3 regions of the Amycolatopsis sp. NPDC104819 genome follow, and region 3 is predicted to be linked to each of the others. Evidence: riboswitches for the same ligand, from Rfam matches in the RefSeq annotation. Region 3 holds a riboswitch; each other region holds the start of a gene.
What was found. Region 3 has a riboswitch for thiamine pyrophosphate ahead of thiO (glycine oxidase ThiO). Riboswitches for the same ligand answer to the same signal wherever they lie in the genome.
Positions count from the first base shown of each region.

Region 1: linked by a shared signal. The riboswitch ahead of ACZ63E_RS13075 (thiamine ABC transporter substrate-binding protein) and the one ahead of thiO (glycine oxidase ThiO) in region 3 are both predicted to bind thiamine pyrophosphate.
Region 2: linked by a shared signal. The riboswitch ahead of thiC (phosphomethylpyrimidine synthase ThiC) and the one ahead of thiO (glycine oxidase ThiO) in region 3 are both predicted to bind thiamine pyrophosphate.

Region 1 covers NZ_JBVJON010000004.1:59,932-66,450, reverse strand. Annotated here, with positions in the region: gene ACZ63E_RS13080 (ABC transporter permease) at 1-889, opposite strand, end outside; gene ACZ63E_RS13075 (thiamine ABC transporter substrate-binding protein) at 865-1,917, opposite strand; TPP riboswitch at 1,940-2,047, opposite strand; gene ACZ63E_RS13070 (4a-hydroxytetrahydrobiopterin dehydratase) at 2,080-2,364, shown strand; gene ACZ63E_RS13065 (hypothetical protein) at 2,440-2,568, shown strand; gene ACZ63E_RS13060 (hypothetical protein) at 2,746-3,213, opposite strand; gene ACZ63E_RS13055 (ArsR family transcriptional regulator) at 3,213-3,800, opposite strand; gene ychF (redox-regulated ATPase YchF) at 3,868-4,950, opposite strand; gene ACZ63E_RS13045 (DNA-3-methyladenine glycosylase 2 family protein) at 5,053-6,453, shown strand; gene ACZ63E_RS13040 (DUF1737 domain-containing protein) at 6,461-6,519, opposite strand, start outside.
Region 2 covers NZ_JBVJON010000033.1:429-6,947, forward strand. Annotated here, with positions in the region: gene ACZ63E_RS45670 (hypothetical protein) at 1-188, opposite strand, end outside; gene thiD (bifunctional hydroxymethylpyrimidine kinase/phosphomethylpyrimidine kinase) at 193-993, opposite strand; gene thiC (phosphomethylpyrimidine synthase ThiC) at 990-2,627, opposite strand; TPP riboswitch at 2,621-2,742, opposite strand; gene ACZ63E_RS45685 (S1C family serine protease) at 2,781-3,692, opposite strand; gene ACZ63E_RS45690 (glycoside hydrolase family 15 protein) at 3,892-6,057, shown strand; gene ACZ63E_RS45695 (peptide deformylase) at 6,116-6,519, opposite strand, start outside.
Region 3 covers NZ_JBVJON010000034.1:6,885-13,403, forward strand. Annotated here, with positions in the region: gene ACZ63E_RS45805 (MFS transporter) at 1-127, shown strand, start outside; gene ACZ63E_RS45810 (threonine ammonia-lyase) at 135-1,085, opposite strand; gene ACZ63E_RS45815 (hypothetical protein) at 1,232-1,975, shown strand; gene thiE (thiamine phosphate synthase) at 1,985-2,644, opposite strand; TPP riboswitch at 2,676-2,781, shown strand; gene thiO (glycine oxidase ThiO) at 2,775-3,848, shown strand; gene thiS (sulfur carrier protein ThiS) at 3,848-4,048, shown strand; gene thiG (thiazole synthase) at 4,050-4,808, shown strand; gene ACZ63E_RS45840 (MarR family winged helix-turn-helix transcriptional regulator) at 4,905-5,339, shown strand; gene ACZ63E_RS45845 (winged helix-turn-helix transcriptional regulator) at 5,336-5,710, opposite strand; gene ACZ63E_RS45850 (SDR family oxidoreductase) at 5,796-6,519, shown strand, end outside.

The sequences.
Region 1 (6,519 bases), on a different contig from region 3:
CGGCGAGCAGCGCGACGATCGGCGTCAGCACCAGAGCCAGGACGACCCCCGCGGCGCCGACGGCCCACCACTCCCCGCCGCGCGGGCGCCGCGCCTGGCCGGCCCCGGTCCGGGCGCCTTCCTTGCGACGTCGCGCGAGCCCGCCGAGGACAAGAGCGGCGACCACGGCGGCGAACTGGATCAGCGAAAGGGCCGCCGCGCCCGAGAGGTCCAGGAGGTCGACCGTCCGGAGGTAGATCTCGGTCTCCAGGGTCCGGTACTTCGCGCCGCCGAGGATCAGCACCACCCCGAAACTGGTGGCGCAGAACAGGAACACCACGGCCGCGGCGGACGCGATCGCGGGCGCCAGCGCCGGCAGCGTCACCGAGCGGAACGCCCGCCACGGTGACGCGCCCAGCGCGCGGGCGGCGTCGGTCGTCCGCGAATCCAGCCGCGCCCACAGCCCGGCGACGGTCCGCGCGACGACGGCGACGTTGAAGAAGGCGTTGGCCAGCACGATCGGCAGCACGCCGCCGTCCGGCCAGAGCGCCCGGAACGCCAGCCCGACCACAACGGTCGGCAGCACGAACGGCACCAGAACGAGCGTCCGCGCGAGGCCGACGCCGGGCAGTTTCACCCGGGCCAGCACGAACGCCACGGGCAGCCCGGCCAGCACGGCGACCACCGTCGACGCGGCCGCGCTCGCCACCGTGAACCCGGCTAGCTGCCAGGTCCGCGGGTCGCCAAGGACGACGTCGAGCCCGCCCGCGGCGAACCCGCGGCCGACGATCGCCAGCACCGGCCAGGCGAAGAACACGACCAGGAAGCCGATCGGGGCCAGGCCGAGCAGGGTCAGGCCGAGGCCGCGGGCCGTCCTCGGCGGGGCTAGGACTGCACGAGCGTGCGCCATTCGCCGATCCACTTCTCGCGTCCGGCCTGCACCTGGTCCGCGGGCAGCGTCTGCGGCTTCTGCGGCAGCGGCGCGACCTGCGCCCAGCCCGCGGGCAGGTCGACCCCCTGGCGCGCGGGGTAGACGTACATGTTCGCGGCCACCGTCGCCTGGAACTGCTGCGAGAGCAGGAAGTCGACGACCTTGCGCGCGCTCTCGGTCTGCTTGCCGTTCGCCAGCACCCCCGCGTACTCGACCTGCCGGTAACAGGTGTCGAGCAGCGCCTTGGTGCGCGGCTTCCCGTCGTCACCCACCTCGGCGGCCGGCGAGGAGGCGTACGAAACGACGATCGGGCGCGGTCCCTTGCCGGACGAGCCGGAGAAGTCCTTGGTGTAGGCCTCTTCCCAGCCGCTGACGACCTTGAGGCCGTTGGCCTTCAGCTTGGTCCAGTAGTCTTTCCAGCCCGCCTCGCCGTACTTGGCGACCGTGCCGAGGAGGAACGCCAGCCCGGGCGAAGCGGTCGCCGGGTCCTCGGCGACCAGCAGGTCCTTGTACTTCGGGTCGGCGAGGTCGTCGTAGGTCTCGGGGGCCGCGATGCCCTTGCTCGTGAAGTAGTTCGTGTCGACGTTGACGCAGACGTCGCCGACGTCGACCGCGGAGAGCCGGTGCTCGGGATCGACGGCGTAGCGCTGCGGCCCGCGGTCGGCCTCCGGGCTGGTGTAGGGCTCGAAGACGCCTTCGGTGAGCGCGCGCGAGGCGAAGGTCGAGTCGACGCCGTACGCGACGTCGCCGACCGGGTTGGCCTTGGTCAGCACGAGCTTGTTGGTCAGCGATCCGGCGTCGCCCTGCTTGAGCACGGAGATCTTGATGCCCGACTGCTTCTGGAAGGCGTCGAGCACCTCCTGCGGGGCCAGGAAGGAGTCGTGCGTCACGAGGGTGACGGTGGGCGTCTGCTGCGTGCCACCGTCTCCGTCCGACAGCGAGCACGCCGCGGCGACGGCGCTGACGGCGGCGACGGCCGTCGCGGCGCGAACAGCCCTGCGTTTCATCTACCCTCCTGCACTTTCACCGGACGAGGAGGAAGAGCCCTCCCTTCGCCGGCATGATCCGGTCAGGTGCGAACGGTCGCGGGGTGACCCGCCTCTCAGCCCGGCTGACCGGACTCCCGTGGCAACCGTGCAGCCTAGTCCAGGACGTACGACCATGGAGACATGACGGAAATCTTGAGCGACTCCGAAGCCGACGGACGACTGGGCGCCGGCTGGACCCGGTCCGGCGCGGTGATCTCCCGCGAGGTGGAGCTGGCGAGCTTCCCGCAGGCGATCGAGGTGGTGGACCGCGTCGCGGTGCTCGCCGAAGCGGCCGACCACCACCCGGACATCGACATCCGCTGGCGCACGTTGACGTTCCGCCTCTCGACCCACTCGGCGGGCGGCTTGACGGAGAAGGACTTCTCGCTGGCCGCCGAGATCGACTCGGTGCTTTCTTCGTTGTGACCTCGGTTACGCTGAGTGCACTTTCTGGCCGTTTCGACGTCTCTCGGTAAACAACTTTGCTAGGAGAGACGAGTCATGACGCAGGCGATCGTGGTCGGCACGGCGGCATTCGCGACGATGGTGGCAGCGGCCGGCGGTGTGCTCTGGTTCACCGCCCGCGGCCGCCGTCACCCGGATGCCGGTGAGTTCGATCACAGCCGCTAACAAACGGCAAGATCAGCGCGCTGAGCAGGGCGGAAGCATCGGATTCGGCCTTAGGAAGAGCCATGAACAGCACCGCCACCCTCACCGCCGCCCAGCGCGCCTGGATCAACGCCCTCGCCCCCGCGGTGGTGCTGATCGCCATCGCCCTGATGGGCCTGCTCGGCTGAACCACCGCCGTCAGTACCGCGGCATGTTCGGGATCGCCTTCTCGGCCACTTCGATGAGGGCCTCCACTTTCGGGACGTCGGCCGCCACGTCCTCCGCAGTCAGCGAAGGCGCCTCCGAGGATCGGTAGGCGACTTCGTTGCGGCGGGCCCGCATCCGGTTGAAGGGGCGCAACACGTGCCCCAACGGCGGGTCGAGCTGAGCGAGCACAGCCTCGTAGACGGTGACGTGCCCACCCCGGCTCGTCACGCGCAGGCCCTGGTTCTGCAAGACGGCCGCCAACGCACGCCGCGCGCCGTCGTAAGCCAGCGTGTACGCGCCTTCCGGATCGGTTTCCTTCAGCCGCAGCGCCGAAGCCAGGTGCGTGCGCGCTCGGACGAGCTCGGCCTCGGCGGCCTCCCGCGACGCCGGAACGTGCTCGATCGCACCGCGGGTGATGAACGCGTCGATCCGCTCACGTCCCTGGTTCCACTGGGGCATCAGGCCTCCTGGCCGAGGTTCACCGGGACCAGCGGACGTTCACGCACGCTGGTGACAAACGGATCCGCGCTCTCAGCAGCCCACGACTCGGGCGAGATCCGGTGCACGTTGACCTCACGGTTCAGCTGCCGCGACACGCCTTCGGCCAGGTCGAAGAGCTCGTCCGGATCGGGCGAGCCGACAACGAGCACGTCGACGTCACCGGGCGGCGGGCCGGGTTCACCGCGGTAACGCGCCGCCCAGGAGCCGTAGATGAAGGCCTCGGTCACGCCGGCCAGCCCGGACAAGGCCTCGGCGAGCAGCGGCATCGGCCCGAAGGTGACCGCGATGAGGTCGCTCAACGGCCGGTAGAGAGGGGTGTCGGTGCGGGCTTTGACCAGCCGGCTCCGGCCGACCCGCCGCGCCTCCAGGATCCCGCCCTCGACGAGCCGCTCGACCTCACGCAGGACGGCGGTGGGCGTGACACCACAGGCGTCGGCGAGCTCCGTGATGGTGTACTCGCGCTCCGGGTGCAGCAGGACGAGCGCGAGCAGCTCACCCTGCATGCGCGAACGCAGCAGGGGCAGCAGGCTCGGCGACGCTTTCATTGGGCGCAGTTTATCCTGCGTCCAATGAAAATAACAACCAGTGATCGAGCGCTACGGAGACAGCGCGTCAGACGTTGAAGCGGAACTCCACCACGTCACCATCGGCCATGACGTAGTCCTTGCCCTCCATGCGGACCTTGCCCGCCGCCCGGGCCGCCGCCATCGAGCCTGCCGCCATCAGGTCGTCGTACGAGACGATCTCCGCCTTGATGAAGCCGCGCTCGAAGTCCGTGTGGATCACGCCCGCCGCTTGGGGGGCCGTTGCGCCCTGGGGGATCGTCCAGGCTCGGGACTCCTTGGGGCCCGCCGTCAGGTACGTCTGCAGCCCCAGCGTGTGGAACCCCGCGCGGGCCAGCGAGTACAGCCCCGGCTCCGGCTGGCCGACCGACTCGAGCAGCTCGCGGACCGACTCCTCGTCGTCCAGCTCCAGCAGCTCCGCCTCGACCTTCGCGTCGAGGAACACCGCGTCCGCGGGCGCGACGAGCTTCGCCAGCTCCTCGCGGCGGGCCTCGTCGGTGAGGATCGACTCATCGGCGTTGAAGACGTAGAGGAACGGCTTCGTCGTCAGCAGGCTCAGCTCGCGCAGCGCGTCGAAGTCGACTTCCTTCTGCGCCTGGAAGAGCGTGCGCCCGGCGTCGAGGATCTCCTTCGCCTTCTGCGCGTTGTCCAGCGCGGGCTTGTTCTCCTTCTTGGTCCGAGCTTCCTTCTCCAGCCGCGGCAGCGCCTTGTCCAGCGTCTGCAGGTCGGCGAGGATCAGCTCGGTGTTGATCGTCTCGATGTCGCTCGACGGGTCGATCCGGCCGTCGACGTGGATCACGTCCGGGTCGTCGAACACGCGGATGACCTGGCAGATCGCGTTGGCCTCACGGATGTTCGCGAGGAACTTGTTGCCCAGCCCGGCGCCCTCGGACGCGCCCTTCACGATGCCCGCGATGTCCACGAAGGACACCACCGCCGGCACGATCTTCTCCGACTTGTGCAGCTCCGCCAGCTTGTCCAGCCGGGGGTCCGGCAGCGGCACCACGCCGACGTTCGGCTCGATCGTCGCGAACGGGTAGTTCGCGGCGAGCACGTCGTTGCGGGTCAGCGCGTTGAACAGGGTGGACTTGCCGACGTTGGGCAGGCCGACGATACCGAGGGTCAGACTCACGATCTCGCAGTCTACGTGGCTCGCCCGGCCGGGCCCCACGCGCCCAGCGCCCCGTCGGATTTCCGCCAGCGACGGCGCTGACCTGCTGGCATGCTCGAATCCATGGTCACCGAAACGCTCGCACTCTGGCGCGACGCCGAGCGCTGCTACCGCGTGGTCACCGCCCGCGACTCACGCTTCGACGGCCAGTTCATCATGGCCGTCCGCACCACCGGCATCTACTGCCGCCCGTCCTGCCCGGCGTCGACGCCGAAGGAGCAGAACGTCCGCTTCTTCCCGACGTCCGCGGCCGCGCAGTCCAACGGCTTCCGCGCCTGCCGCCGGTGCCTGCCCGACGCCGTGCCCGGCTCGCCGGACTGGGACGTGCGCGCCGACCTCGCCGCGCGGGCGATGCGCCTGATCGCCGACGGGACCGTCGAGCGCGAAGGCGTGCCGGGCCTCGCGCGGCGCCTCGGTTATTCGGAACGCCAGCTCGGCCGGGTGCTCACCGCCGAGCTGGGCGCGGGCCCGCTCGCGCTGGCCCGGGCGCACCGAGCGCATTCGGCGCGGCTGCTGATCGAGATGTCCGGGCTGCCGCTGACGGACGTCGCGTTCGCGGCGGGCTTCTCCAGCGTGCGGCAGTTCAACGAGACGATCCGCGAGGTGTTCGCGACAACGCCGTCGCAGCTTCGCGCCTTCGCGGCTTCTCGACGCGGCCGTCACGGCGACGCCAGCGGGACGCGCCTCAGCCTGCGGTTGCCGTTCAGGCCGCCATTCGACGCGCCTGGGTTGCTTCGCTTCTTCGCGGCCTACGCGGTACCGGGCGTCGAGGAAGTCACGGCGACGTCGTTCGCCCGCACGCTGCGGCTCGCCCACGGCAGCGGCAGCGTCCGGCTGACGCCGGAGCCGGACCACGTGCGCTGCGAGCTGCTGCTCACCGACCTGCGCGACCTCGGCAGCGCGGTCAGCCGGGTGCGCCGGCTGCTCGACCTGGACGCCGACCCCGCGGCGGTCACCCGTGTCCTCGGCGCCGACCCGGCGCTGGCGCCGATGGTCGAGGCCGTGCCGGGCATCCGGGTCCCGGGCACGGTCGACGGTGACGAGCTGGTGCTCCGCGCCCTGCTCGACAACCGCGTTCCCGCGGCGCTCGGCGACGAGGTGCCGGGCGAGTGGGGCGTGACGCGCCTGTTCCCGACGGCGGCCCAGATCGCGACGGCGGAGCTGGGCGAGGCCGTCGCCGGCGTCGCGGCCGCATTGGCCGAGGGCACGCTGGACGTCCACGTCGGCCGGGACGCGGCCGAGCTGCGCGCCGACCTGCTGACGTGCCCGGGCATCACGGCGTCGACCGCGGACTACGTGCTCATGCGCGTCCTCGGCGCACCGGACGTCCTGCTGACCGGGGACACCGCCGTCCGGCGGGGCGCCGAAACCCTGGGCATCACACCGGATTCGCTGTCCGAACGAGCCCGGGCGTGGACGCCGTGGTGCTCCTACGCCGGGATGTACCTCCGGCGCGCGGCCTGATCCGGCGTCAGCCCTGCTCGCCTCGCCACAGCAGCGCTTGGGCCACGATCACCTGGTCACCGTCGA
Region 2 (6,519 bases), on a different contig from region 3:
TCGTGCAGGAGAGCGGTGCGGAAGCCCGCCAGCCCCTTGCCTTCGTTGATCCCCGGCACCGGGTAGAGGCCCGACTTCTCCCGCAGGGCGAGGATCGCGTGCACGAAGTGGCCGTCGGCGAGCAGGCCGTCGATCTCGGCGCGCAGCTCCTCGGACAGGGCCGCCCACAGCTCGTCGGGTTCTCTCACCTGCTCAGTCTGGCAGCACCCAGAACGGCGACACCGGTCCGACCCCCGCACCGAGCGGATAGGCCTCCGCCACGCAGCGTTCGATGAACTTCTTCCCCGCCGCCACCGCGTCCGGCACCGATACGCCCTTCGCCAGGCCCGAAGTGATCGCCGACGCCAGTGTGTCGCCGCCGCCGTGGGTGTTCTCCGTCGCATACCGGGGACCGCTCAGGGAGATGAACGAACTGCCGTCCGACAGCAGGTCCACGCACTCCGCCGAACCCGTCATGTGGCCGCCCTTGACGAGCACCCAGCGGGAACCGAACTCCAGCAACGCCTCCGCCGCCGCGCGCTGGGACGCCGTGTCCACAACGGACACTCCCGTCAGCAGGCGGACCTCGTCCAGGTTCGGGGTGATCAGGACCGCCCGCGGGAACAGCTCCGTGCGGATCGCCTCGAGTGCGTCCTCGCGCAGCAACGAATGCCCGGTCATCGACGCCGCCACCGGGTCGACCACCAGCGGGATCTCACCGCCGACCTCGTCGAGGGTTTTGGCCACCGCGCGGATGATCTCGGCCGTGGCCAGCATGCCCGTCTTCGCCGCGCCGACGCCCATGTCGGACGCCACCGCCTTGATCTGCGCGGCCACGACGTCCGCCGGGATCTCGGTGAAACCCTGCACGCCCAAAGAGTTCTGGACCGTGACCGCCGTCAGCGCGACCAGGCCATGGACGCCATGGGCGAAGAATGTGCGCAGGTCCGCCTGGATGCCCGCACCACCGCCGGAGTCCGATCCGGCGATGGTGAGGGCGGTGGGCGGTGTCACGGCTGCACCACGGGCAGGTAGACCTGGCCGCCGGACTCGGTGAACTCCGCCGACTTCGACGCCATCCCGGCCTCGATGGCCTCCACAGTGGACAGACCGTGCTCCTCGGCGTACTTGCGGACGTCCTGCGTGATCCGCATCGAGCAGAACTTCGGGCCGCACATCGAGCAGAAGTGGGCCGTCTTGGCCGGCTCGGCGGGCAGCGTCTCGTCGTGGAACGCGCGCGCGGTGTCCGGGTCGAGCGAGAGGTTGAACTGGTCGTTCCAGCGGAACTCGAACCGCGCCTTGGACAGCTCGTCGTCCCACTCCTGCGCGTACTGGTGCCCCTTGGCCAGGTCGGCGGCGTGCGCGGCGATCTTGTACGTGATCACGCCGGTCTTGACGTCGTCGCGGTTCGGCAGGCCCAGGTGCTCCTTCGGCGTGACGTAACACAGCATCGCCGTGCCGTACCAGCCGATCTGGGCCGCGCCGATGGCCGAGGTGATGTGGTCGTACGCCGGCGCGATGTCCGTCGCGAGTGGACCGAGAGTGTAGAACGGAGCTTCACCGCAGAGCTTTTCCTCCAGCTCGACGTTCTCCTTGATCTTGTGCATCGGCACGTGGCCGGGCCCCTCGATCATCACCTGGACGTCGTGCGAGCGCGCGAGGTGCGTCAGCTCGCCGAGGGTTTCCAGCTCGGCGAACTGGGCGCGGTCGTTGGCGTCGGCGATCGAGCCCGGACGCAGGCCGTCGCCCAGGGAGAACGTGACGTCGTACTGCCGCAGCAGCTCGCAGAGCTCCTCGAAGTGCGTGTACAAAAAGGACTCCTGGTGGTGCGCGAGGCACCAGGCGGCCATGATCGAGCCGCCGCGGCTGACGATCCCGGTGACGCGCCGCGCGGTCAGCGGGATGTAGCGCAGCAGCACGCCGGCGTGCACCGTGACGTAGTCCACACCCTGCTCGCACTGCTCGACGATCGTGTCGCGGTAGACCTCCCACGACAGCTTTTCCGGTTCGCCGTTGACCTTTTCGAGCGCCTGGTAGATCGGCACGGTGCCGACCGGGACCGGCGAGTTGCGGATGATCCACTCGCGCGTCTCGTGGATCCGCTTGCCGGTGGAGAGGTCCATGATCGTGTCGGCGCCCCAGCGGGTCGCCCACACCATCTTGTCGACCTCCTCCTCGACCGACGACCAGACGGCCGAGTTGCCCATGTTGGCGTTGATCTTCACCAGGAAGTTCTTGCCGATGATCATCGGCTCGGACTCGGGGTGGCGCCGGTTGACCGGGATCACCGCCCGGCCGCGCGCGACCTCGTCCCGCACGAACTCCGGCGAAACCCGTTCGCGGGCGGCGATGTACTCCATCTCCCGCGTGACCACGCCCTGTTTGGCCCAGCCGAGCTGGGTGTTGTGCTCACGCCCGTCGGCCCACCCGGCGCGCAGCCGGTGGAGTCCACTGTGGACGTCGATCGACACTTCCGGATCCGTGTAGGGGCCGGAAGTGTCGTAGACGTCGAAATGTTCGCCGTTCGAGAGGTCGATGCGGCGGGCCGGGACACGGAGCCCGGATTCGGTCTGGTGGTACACCTTGTGCGAGCCCGTGATCGGGCCGGTCGTGACATTGAGGGCAGCATTGTTTTCGAGCGTCGTCAACGACTTTCACTCCCTACGCCGGCATTACCCGGTCAGGTTCATGCGGTCGGTGACGCCGGGAGAACCCCAGTCACCCTCTCAGCCCGCCATGGCGCGAGCTCCCGCGTTGGTGTTGTGCCACCGACCATGCCACGCCGGGGCGCGATACTCAAGTCACCCGACCAACTCGGCCGGAGTGGCGTAGACGTCGACCATGGCTCCGTTGCGCAGCACGGTGATCGGCAGTGCGGTGCCGATCACTTCCGCGAACAGCTGCCGCTGGATGCCCTGCGCGTCCGAGACGCGGGTGCGCCCGACGGTCAGCACGAGGTCGCCGGCGCGTAGCCCGGCCAGCGCGGCGGGCCCGCCCGCGACGACTTCGCGCACCCGCAGCCCGGCGGTCTGGCCGGTGCGCTCGGCGATGTCGTCCGGCAGCGGCGCGGGCACGCCGACGACGCCGAGGTACGCCCGCCGCACCCGGCCTTCGACCACGAGCGTGTCGATGATCCGGCGAGTGGTCGTGTTGATCGGCACGGCGAGCCCGAGCCCGACGCCGGCGACCGCGGTGTTGATCCCGACGACCCGGCCGGTGGAGTCGGCGAGCGCGCCACCGGAGTTGCCCGGGTTGAGCGCGGCGTCGGTCTGGATGACGTCTTCGATCACGCGCCCGGCGCGGCCGTGGCGCACCGGGAGGGCCCGGCCGAGCGCGCTCACGACCCCGACGGTGACCGTGCCGGAGAAGCCGAGCGGGCTGCCGATGGCCACCACGAGCTGCCCGACGACGAGCTGGTCGGCGTCCCCGAGCTCGGCGGCCGACGGCGTCTCGCCGCGCGCCCGCAGCACGGCGAGATCGGACAGCGGATCGGCGCCGACGACGTCGAACGGCACTTCGCTGCCGTCGGCGAAGGTCGCGACACCACGCCGGTGGTCGTCGACGACGTGGGCGTTGGTGAGCAGGTGGCCGTCCTCGGCGAAGACGACGGCCGAGCCGCTGCCGCGCGCGAGCTGCACCCCGGCGACGTGCGGGGTGACGGTCCGGGCGACCGTGCTCACCGCGCGCGAGTACGCGTCCATCGCGTCTTCCATGGGCACCTCGATTACACCGTTGCAGGTACTACAAGTCTGCGCTCGAAACCGGCCGGAGGGAGTTCGCTGTCCGTGAACCGCCGACCGGACCAGTGACGGTCAGTGGTTCACCGGATCGGACCATGCGCCCGTGAAGGATCGGCGAGACACTTCCAGGCGCTTCTGTAACGGTGCAGAAGTGACTTTCTGTGGGGTTGATATGCGCAAACTCATGTTCGGCGCCCTCGCCGGGCTGCTGGTCACCGGGCTGGTCCCGGGGATCGCGGCGGCCCAGGGAGAGGCGCCCGGCGCCCCGGGCACCCATCCGAGCTGGCTGCCCGCGAACAAGACCGGCTTCGGCACCGCCCACAACCGGTCGAGCAACGTCTGGTTCACGCTCCAGGGCGGGCAGCTGTCCGAGGTCTACTACCCGGACCTGTCGACGCCGAGCGTCCGGTCGATGAACTTCGTCGTCACGGACGGCCGCAGCTTCGCCGACCTCGACTACGCGGAGAAGTCGCAGCAGGTCCGCCGGACCGACGACGACAGCCTGACCTACGAGCAGACCATCACCGACGACCAGCACCGCTGGCGGCTGCGCAAGACCTACGTCACCGACCCGGCCGCCACGACCGTGCTGGTGGACGTCGACTTCCAGTCGCTCACCGGGCGGCCGTACCAGCTCTACGCGGTCGCCGACCCGGACCTGACCAACGACGGCTCCGACGACTCGGCCGCGCGCAAGGGTGACGCCGTCACCGCGGCGGACGCCACGAACGCCGCCGCGCTCACCGCGAAACCCGCCTTCGTGCGGACCAGCGTCGGTTACGCGGGCAACTCCGACGGCACCGCGCAGCTCATGACGACGTTCAAGCTGAAGACCTACGACACCGCCGCGAAGGGCAACGTCGTGCTGACCGGGCAGACGAGCGCCGACGGCGTCCGGAACCGGCACGTCACCCTCGCGCTCGGCATGGGCGCGAAGGCGTCCGACGCGCTCGGCAGCGCGCAGGCGTCGCAGCGACGCGGCGTCCGCGACATCACGCGCGCCTACGACCGCGGCTGGGAGCAGTACCTGCGCGGAATCAGCAAACCGCCGTCGTCGCTGAAGACCGACAGCGAGCGTGACCTCTACAAGGCGTCGATGCTGACGCTCGCCGCGAGCGAGGACAAGCACCACCCGGGCGCGTTCATCGCGTCGCCGAGCATGCCGTGGCGCTTCGGCAACAACGACCCCGAGTGGTCGCCGTCCGGCACCTACCACCTGGTCTGGCCGCGGGACCTCTACCAGATCGCGACCGGGCTGGCCGCCGGCGGCGACACCGCGGCCGCGAACCGTGCGGTGACCTACATGTTCGGCACGCAGCAGCAGGCCGACGGGCACCTGCCGCAGAACAGCCGGGTGGACGGCGTGCCGTACTGGACGTCGGTCCAGCTCGACGAAACCGCTTTCCCGATCGTGCTGGCCCAGCAGCTCGGACGCGCCGACGTCTGGCCCGGCGTGCGCAAGGCGGCCGAGTTCCTGTTGTCCTACAAGGGACCCAACGGTCAGGCGTCGCCGTGGACCCAGCAGGAGCGCTGGGAGGAACAGGACGGGTGGTCGCCGTCGACGATCGCCTCCGTGATCGCCGGGCTCGTCTGCGCGGCGGACCTCGCCACGCACAACGGCGCTTCGGCGGACGCCGCCCGCTACCTCGCCGCGGCCGACCAGTTCAAGGCCGACCTGCCGAAGCAGACGATCACCACGAACGGGCCGCTGTCGAAGGACCCGTACTTCGTCCGGCTGACCAAGGACGGCAACGCGAACGCCGGGACGACGTACAACCTCGGCAACTCGAGCGTCACGATGGACCAGCGGGCGGTCACCGACGCCGGGTTCCTCGACCTGGTGCGGCTCGGCATCTACCGCGCCGACGACCCGGTGATCCGCAACAGCGTCCGCGTCACTGACAAGGAGATCGCGTTCACCACGCCGACCGGGCAGTTCTGGCACCGGTACACGAAGGACGGTTACGGCGAGCAGGCCGACGGCTCACCGTGGGACTACACGTTCCCGGCCGAGAGCCGCACGACGTTCGGCCGGCTCTGGCCGCTGCTGGCGGGGGAGCGCGGAGAGTACGAGCTGACGCTCGGCGACCCGGCGTCGGCCGCGCGGCGGCTGCGTGACCTCGGCCGGGTGAGCAGCTCGGCGGAGACCATGCCGGAACAGGTGTGGGACGAGAACCCGCCGTCCGGTCAGACCGGCTTCCCGGTGGGCACGCCGAACGCGTCGGCGACCCCGCTGGCTTGGACGCACGCGCAGTACGTCCGGCTGGCCTGGGACGTCAAGGCGGGCTCGACCCTGGAGACGCCGAAGGTGGTCCGCTGCCACTTCCTCGGCTGCTGAAGATGTCGTGAGTGGTAATTCGGGTTCTAACCCTAATTACCACTCACGACCGGCCGGGTCAGATGACGGCGCCGTCGTCTTCCGGGGTGCGCGGCGGCAGCCACGACAGGCCCGGGACGCCCCACTTGTTCGCCTTCAGCATCTTCTTCGCCGCGCGCGCGTGCCGGCCGACCAGGCGGTCCAGGTAGATGAACCCGTCCAGGTGGTCGGTCTCGTGCTGCAGGCAGCGGGCGAAGTAGCCGGTGCCCTCGACCTCGATCGGGTTGCCCTCGATGTCGGCGCCGGTCACCTTCGCCCACTTCGCGCGGCCCGTCGGGTACGACTCCCCGGGCGCCGAGAGGCAGCCCTCCCAGTCGTCGTCCGGGTCCGGCATGGTCTCCGGGATCTCCGAGGTCTCGAGCTTCGGGTTGACGACGACGCCCTTGTGCCGCACGCCCTCGTCGTCCGGGCAGTCGTAGACGA
Region 3 (6,519 bases):
GGCTCCACCGTCCGAGCCGACGGCTCCGGCCGCCGACGAGTCCCCGCACCTGGGCGAGTGTTACCACTGCGGTGTCGAGGGCCCGCCGACGCACGTCCGCCGCGGCAGCCCGGTCGCCGGGTCGTAACGCCGGGCTAACCCGCGAGGACCTCCGCGAAGAGGGCCGGGTCCGCGTTGCCGCCCGAGACGATCGCGACCGTGCGGCCTTCCGGCAGCTCGGCCGCGTGGTGGAGGTACGCCGCCGTGGTCACCGCGCCGCTCGGCTCGGCCACCAGGCGGGCCTTGCCGGCCAGGACGCGCATGGCGTCGCGGATCTCGTCCTCGGTGACCGTGACCATCGTGCCGACGACCTCCTTCAGGTGCGCGAAGGTCAGCTCGGACGGCTGCGCGCGCAGGCCGTCGGCGATCGTGCGGGCGCGGTCGGCCATCGGCCAGTCGACCTGGCGGCCGAGCCGCAGCCCCTCGGCCGTGTCGCCGGCGAGCGCGGGTTCGACGCCGACGACCTTCGCGCCGGGGCAGCGCGCCTTGATCGCGACGCCGACACCGGAGGCCAGCCCGCCGCCGCTCACCGGCACCAGCACCACCTCGACGTCCGGCAGCTCCTCGGCGATCTCCAGGCCCGCGGTGCCCTGCCCGGCGATGATGGCCGCGTCGTCGTAGGGCGGCACGAGGGTCAGCCCGCGTTCGGCGGCCAGTTCGTGCGCTTTGGCCTCGTGCTCGCCGATCGGCACTTCGATCACCTCCGCGCCGTACGAGCGGGTGGCCTCCACCTTGATCCGCGGCGCGATGTCCGGCACGACGATCACCGCGGGCACGTCGAACTCGCGCGCGGCGTACGCGACCGCCTGCGCGTGGTTGCCGCTCGAGTACGCGATGACTCCGCGGGCGCGCCGCTCATCGTCGAGCGTGGCGATCGCGTTGAACGCACCACGCACCTTGAACGCGCCGATCGGTTGCAGCGACTCGGGTTTGAGCCACAGGGACCCACGCGGATCCCACGTTTGGAGCAACAGCGGCGTGCGCACGGCGACACCTTCGACGCGCTTCGCGGCCGCCTCGATGTCAGAGATCGTCACCAGTTCCATGTGCCGATTATGTCAAGAAAGTGTTCGGCCATAAGCGTCCATTATGGACAGTCGGAGTGGTGCTTCTCACGTCGCGGCAACGCGGGGAGTTTCCCGCGCGCCTTACACGTTGGACAGGGGAGAAGACTTACTACCGGATCGGGATCATGAGCAAGGAGAAAGCAGCGGCTTCCGAGTTGGACACGGCGAAGGAAGAAAAGTCCGGTCTGCGCATCGCGCAGGTGATGGCGGCGGCGCTCGCGGCGGTGACCGCGGCGCTGCTGGGCTCGACGCTCGGCGTGGCGGGCACGGTGGTCGGCGCGGGTGTGGCGAGCGTGATCACGACGGTCGGCGGCGAGATCTACCTCCGCTCGCTGCAGCGCACGCGCGCGGCCGCGCTGAAGGCCCGGCAGCTGGCGACGTCGGGCATCCGGCGGCGAGGTGGAACCGGTTCCGAAGTGGCGCTGACCGACCAGCCGACGGTCCAGCTGCCCCGGCCGGACTCACCTCCTGAGGAGGAGCCGTCCCGGCTGCGCAAACTGCGCTGGCCGTTGGTGATCGGCACGAGCGTGGTGGCGTTCGCCGTGGCGATCCTGGCGATAGTGGGGGTCGACGCGGCCACGGGCGGTCGCGTGGCGGGCGGCACCGGCGCGGGCATCGGCAAGATCTTCGGCGGCGGTGGCGGCCAGCCGGACAAAACCCCGTCGACCACCCCTTCGACGTCGCCCGAGGACACCCAGAACTCGCCGACGCCCAGCACCGAGACGACCACGGAGACCTCGGCCCCGCCGACCACATCGTCGCAGTCCCCGACCACCACGCCGACCACCCCGAGCACGACGGCCCAGCCGCCGTCGACCTCGGCGGCGCCGCCCACCAGCCAGGGCGCGGCGAGCACGCCGACGCCCTGACCGGCGACGTCAGGGCAGGCGGGCGCGCAGTTCCCGGGCCGCGGCTTCGGGGTCCTCGGCTTCGGTGATGGCCCGGACCACCACGATCCGGGACGCGCCCGCCTCCAGCACCTCCGGGAGCCGCGGCACGTCGATGCCGCCGATCGCGAACCAGGGCCGCGCCGGAGTGGCCGCCGCCGTCGAGCGCACCAGGTCGAGGCCCGGCGCGGACCGGCCGGGCTTGGTCGGCGTCGGCCAGCACGGGCCCGTGCAGAAGTAGTCCACGCCCGGCTCCGACGCGGCCGCCGAGGCCTGGCCGACGGAGTGCGTCGAGCGGCCGATCACCACGTCGTCACCCAGGATCCGCCGGGCCAGCGGGACCGGGATGTCGTCCTGGCCGAGGTGAAGCACGTCCGCGCCGACCGCCAGGGCGACGTCCGCGCGGTCGTTCACCGACAGCAGCGCGCCGTGCCGCTCGCACGCCTCGGCCAGCACCTCCAGCGCCGCGATCTCTCCCGCGGCTTCCAAGGCGCCGGTCTTGTCGCGCAGCTGGATGATGTCGACGCCGCCGGCCAGGGCCGCGTCGGCGAAGGCGGCCAGGTCGCCGCGGGACGTGCGGGCGTCCGTGCACAGGTACAGGCGCGCCGCGTCGAGGCGGGCGCGGATCTTGTCACCGGAAAGGGCGGGCATAGCGGCGACCGTACCTCGCGAGCTAGGGTGAACGAGTCCGCACGGGAGCCCGAGGCACGGGCTGAGAGGGAGCTGCCGCTCCGACCGTGGAACCTGATCCGGGTCATGCCGGCGCAGGGAGCGTGATCCCATGACGAACCTGGCAGTGGTGGGCGGCGGAGTGATCGGCCTGTCCACGGCTTGGCGTGCCGCCGGCCGGAAGCACCAGGTCACCCTGTACGACCCCGAGCCCGTCCGAGGTGGCGCGTCCTGGCTGGCCGGCGGCATGCTCGCCCCGGTCACCGAGGCCTGGCCTGGCGAGGAAGACGTCCTCAGCCTCGGCGAAGAGTCGTTGAGACGCTGGCCCGGCTTCGCGAGCGACCTCGCGGCCGACGGCGTCGACCCCGGCCTGGCCGGGCACGGGACGCTCGTGGTCGCGTTCGACAGCGCCGACGCCGGTCACCTCGACATCCTCGCGGGCTACCTGCACTCGATCGGCCGCGCGGCGGACCGCCTCACCGGCCGCGAGACCAAACGTCTCGAACCCGGCGTCGGGTCCGTCCGAAGTGGACTCCACGTGCCCGGCGACCTGGCCGTGGACAACCGAAAACTCCTCAACGCCCTGTACGCGGCCTGCCAGAAGCGGGATGTCCGGTTCGTCCGTGAACGCGTCACGGCCATCCCGGACGCCGACGCCGTCGTGCTCGCCGCGGGAGCGTGGACCGGGCGGCTGCACCCGCAGCTCGCCGACGCCGTCCGCCCGCTCAAGGGGGAGATCCTCCGGCTCAAACCCCGGCGTGGCTGCCTGCCGCCGCCGTCGCACACCGTGCGGGCCGTCGTCGAGGGCCGGCCGATCTACCTCGTCCCGCGCGGCGACCAGGAGCTCGTCCTCGGCGCCACCCAGTACGAAGCGGGCTTCGACCGGGCCGTCACCGCGCGCGGGGTGCGTGAGCTGATCGAAGGCGCCGAACGGGTCTTCCCCGCGATCACCGAGTACGAGCTGGCCGAGGTCGCCGCGGGCCTGCGGGCCGCCAGCCGCGACGCGCTGCCGTACCTCGGTGTCCTGGACGACGGCGTCTTCGCCGCGACCGGGCACCACCGCAACGGCCTGCTGATGGCCCCGGTGACCGCGGACGCCGTGGTCGCCTGGCTCGAGGGTGAGAAGCCGCCTGAAGGCACCGAAGCGGCTTCGCCCGACCGCCTGCACCAGAAGGAGCACGTGTGATGGAGATCAAGCTCAACGGGAAGTGGACGGAGTTCCCGGACGGCGCCACGGTCGCCGACATCCTCGAGGCGTCCGGCGGGCAGCGGCCCGGGATCGCCGTCGCGGTCGACGGCGTCGTCGTCCGCCGGAGCGACTGGGCGGCCACCGCCGTGCCCAAGGGCGCCGGCGTCGACGTGCTCACCGCGGTCCAGGGAGGCTGAAGTGGACGTCGAACCGCTGGTCATCGGCACTGCCAAGCTCCGGTCGCGGCTGATCATCGGCACCGGCGGCGCGGCGAACCTCGCCGTGCTCGAACGCGCGCTGGTCGCCTCCGGCACCGAGCTGACGACTGTCGCCATGCGCCGAGCCGACGCCGAAGGCGGCTCCGGCGTCCTCGAACTCTTGAAAAGGCTGGGCATCGAGCTGCTGCCGAACACCGCGGGCTGCCGCACGGCCGCCGAAGCCGTGCTCACCGCGCAGCTGGCGCGCGAGGCGCTGGATACCGATCTCATCAAGCTCGAGGTGCACGCCGACGACCGGACGCTGCTGCCGGACCCGATCGAAACCCTCGACGCCGCCGAGCGGCTGGCCGCCGACGGCTTCACCGTGTTCGCCTACACGAACGACGACCCGGTGCTCGCGCTGCGCCTGGAGGAGGCCGGCTGCGCCGCCGTGATGCCGCTGGGCGCGCCGATCGGGACCGGCCTCGGCATCCGGAATCCGCACAACATCGAGCTGATCGTCTCGCGGGCGGGCGTGCCGGTGATCCTGGACGCCGGAATCGGCACCGCGTCGGACGCGACGCTGGCGATGGAGCTCGGCTGTGACGCCGTCCTGCTGTCCACGGCGGTCACCCGCGCGGCGGACCCCGAGCGGATGGCGGCGGCGATGCGGGCGGGTGTCGTCGCCGGCCGGCTGGCCCGCGAGGCCGGCCGGGTGCCGCAGCGTTTCTGGGCGCACGCGTCGAGCCCACCCCGGTGAACCTGGTGCCTTAACGCCGAACGTGCACCGCGAACCCGTAAGGTGGACGGCACTTTCCGGCGCACCCGCGGCGGGGCAGGGCAGAAGGAGCCAGCCGTGACCAGCACCTCGGTCCAGGACGTCTCGGGCAGGCTGTACCTCGCCGTCGGGAGGCTGTCCCGGTCACTGCGGCAGGCCGGCGTGCCGGGCCCCGGCCACGGCGCGATCTCGGCGCTGGCGACGCTGGTGATCTCCGGTCAGCTGCGCCTCGGCGACCTCGCCGCGAAGGAGGGTGTCGCCGCGGCGACCATGTCGCGGATCATCGCGTCCCTCGTCGAGGCGGGGTACGTGAGCCGCGAGCCGGATCCGGTCGACCGCCGCGCGTGGCTGGCGAAAGCGACGGAAGAGGGTGAGCGGCTGGTGTCGGGTGTCCGCTCGACGCGCGTGCAGGAGCTGAACCGGCGGTTGGACCGGCTGTCGCCTGAGCACCGTGAAGCCCTGACGGCGGCGATTCCGGCGCTTGAAGCGCTGATCGCCGACGAAGACCGCTAAGCCGGCTGCCCGTCCGGCATGAGCCGCCGGGTGATCCGGCCGAACAGCTCCGCCAGCGGCTCGCCCACGTCCCGGCCGAACTCCGTCAGCCCGTAGGTGACCCGGGGCGGTGTCGTGGGCTCGACCTGCCGCCAGATCAGGCCGTCCTCGACCAGGGCGCGCAGGGACTGGGCGAGCATCTTCTCGCTGATGCCCTCGATGCTCTCGCGCAGCTCGAAGAACCTGAGGTCGTTGCTCTGCAACGAGATCAGGACCCAGATGCCCCACCGGCTCGTCACGTGGTCGACGACGTCGCGCGCGGGGCAGTCGGTGTGAAACACGTCATACCGGGCCGCGGCGGCGGTCGGGGTGAGCTGTGAGCCTCCGGTCATGTCATGAGCTTACCCAAAGGTATGTCCTTACCAGAAGTTAGCTCGGCTCCTAGCGTCGGTGACGACATCGGACGAAGGAGCTTTCATGATCGTGGTGACCGGGGCTACCGGGAACGTGGGCCGGCCGCTGGTGCGGGCGCTGGCCGAGGCGGGGCAGCAGGTGACGGCGGTGTCGCGGCACGCCGCGGCGGTGCCGGACGGCGTCCGGCACGTGGTGGCCGACCTCGCCGAGCCGGCCGGGCTGGAGCCGGCGCTGGCCGGAGCGAAGGCGGTGTTCCTGCTGCTGTCCGGCGACCTGCACGCCACCGGCGCCGACCCCGCCCGTGCCCTCGACGCGGCCGCGGCCGCCGAGGTCCGCCGGGTGGTCCTGCTCTCCACCCTGGGGGTGGTGACCAGGCCCTTCGGCACGACGCGGGTCGCGATGCGCGCGCTGGAGGACCGGGTGCGGGAGTCGGGCCTGGACTGGGCGATCCTGCGGCCGGGCGGGTTCGCGTCCAACGCCCTGTGGTGGGCCGAATCCGTCCGCACGCGGCAGGTCGTCGCCGCGCCGTTCGGGGACGTCGGCGTGCCGATCATCGACCCGGCGGACATCGCGGAGGTCGCCGCGGCCTGCCTGCTGGACGACCGGCACACCGGCGGCACCTACGAGCTGACCGGCCCCGAGGTGATCACGCCGCGCGGGCAGACGTCGGCCATCGAAGCCGCGCTCGGCACGCCCGTGCGGTTCCACGAGCTCACCCGCGAAGAGGCCAAGGCCGGGATGACCCAGACCATGCCGGGTGAGCTCGCCGACGACACCCTGGACATCC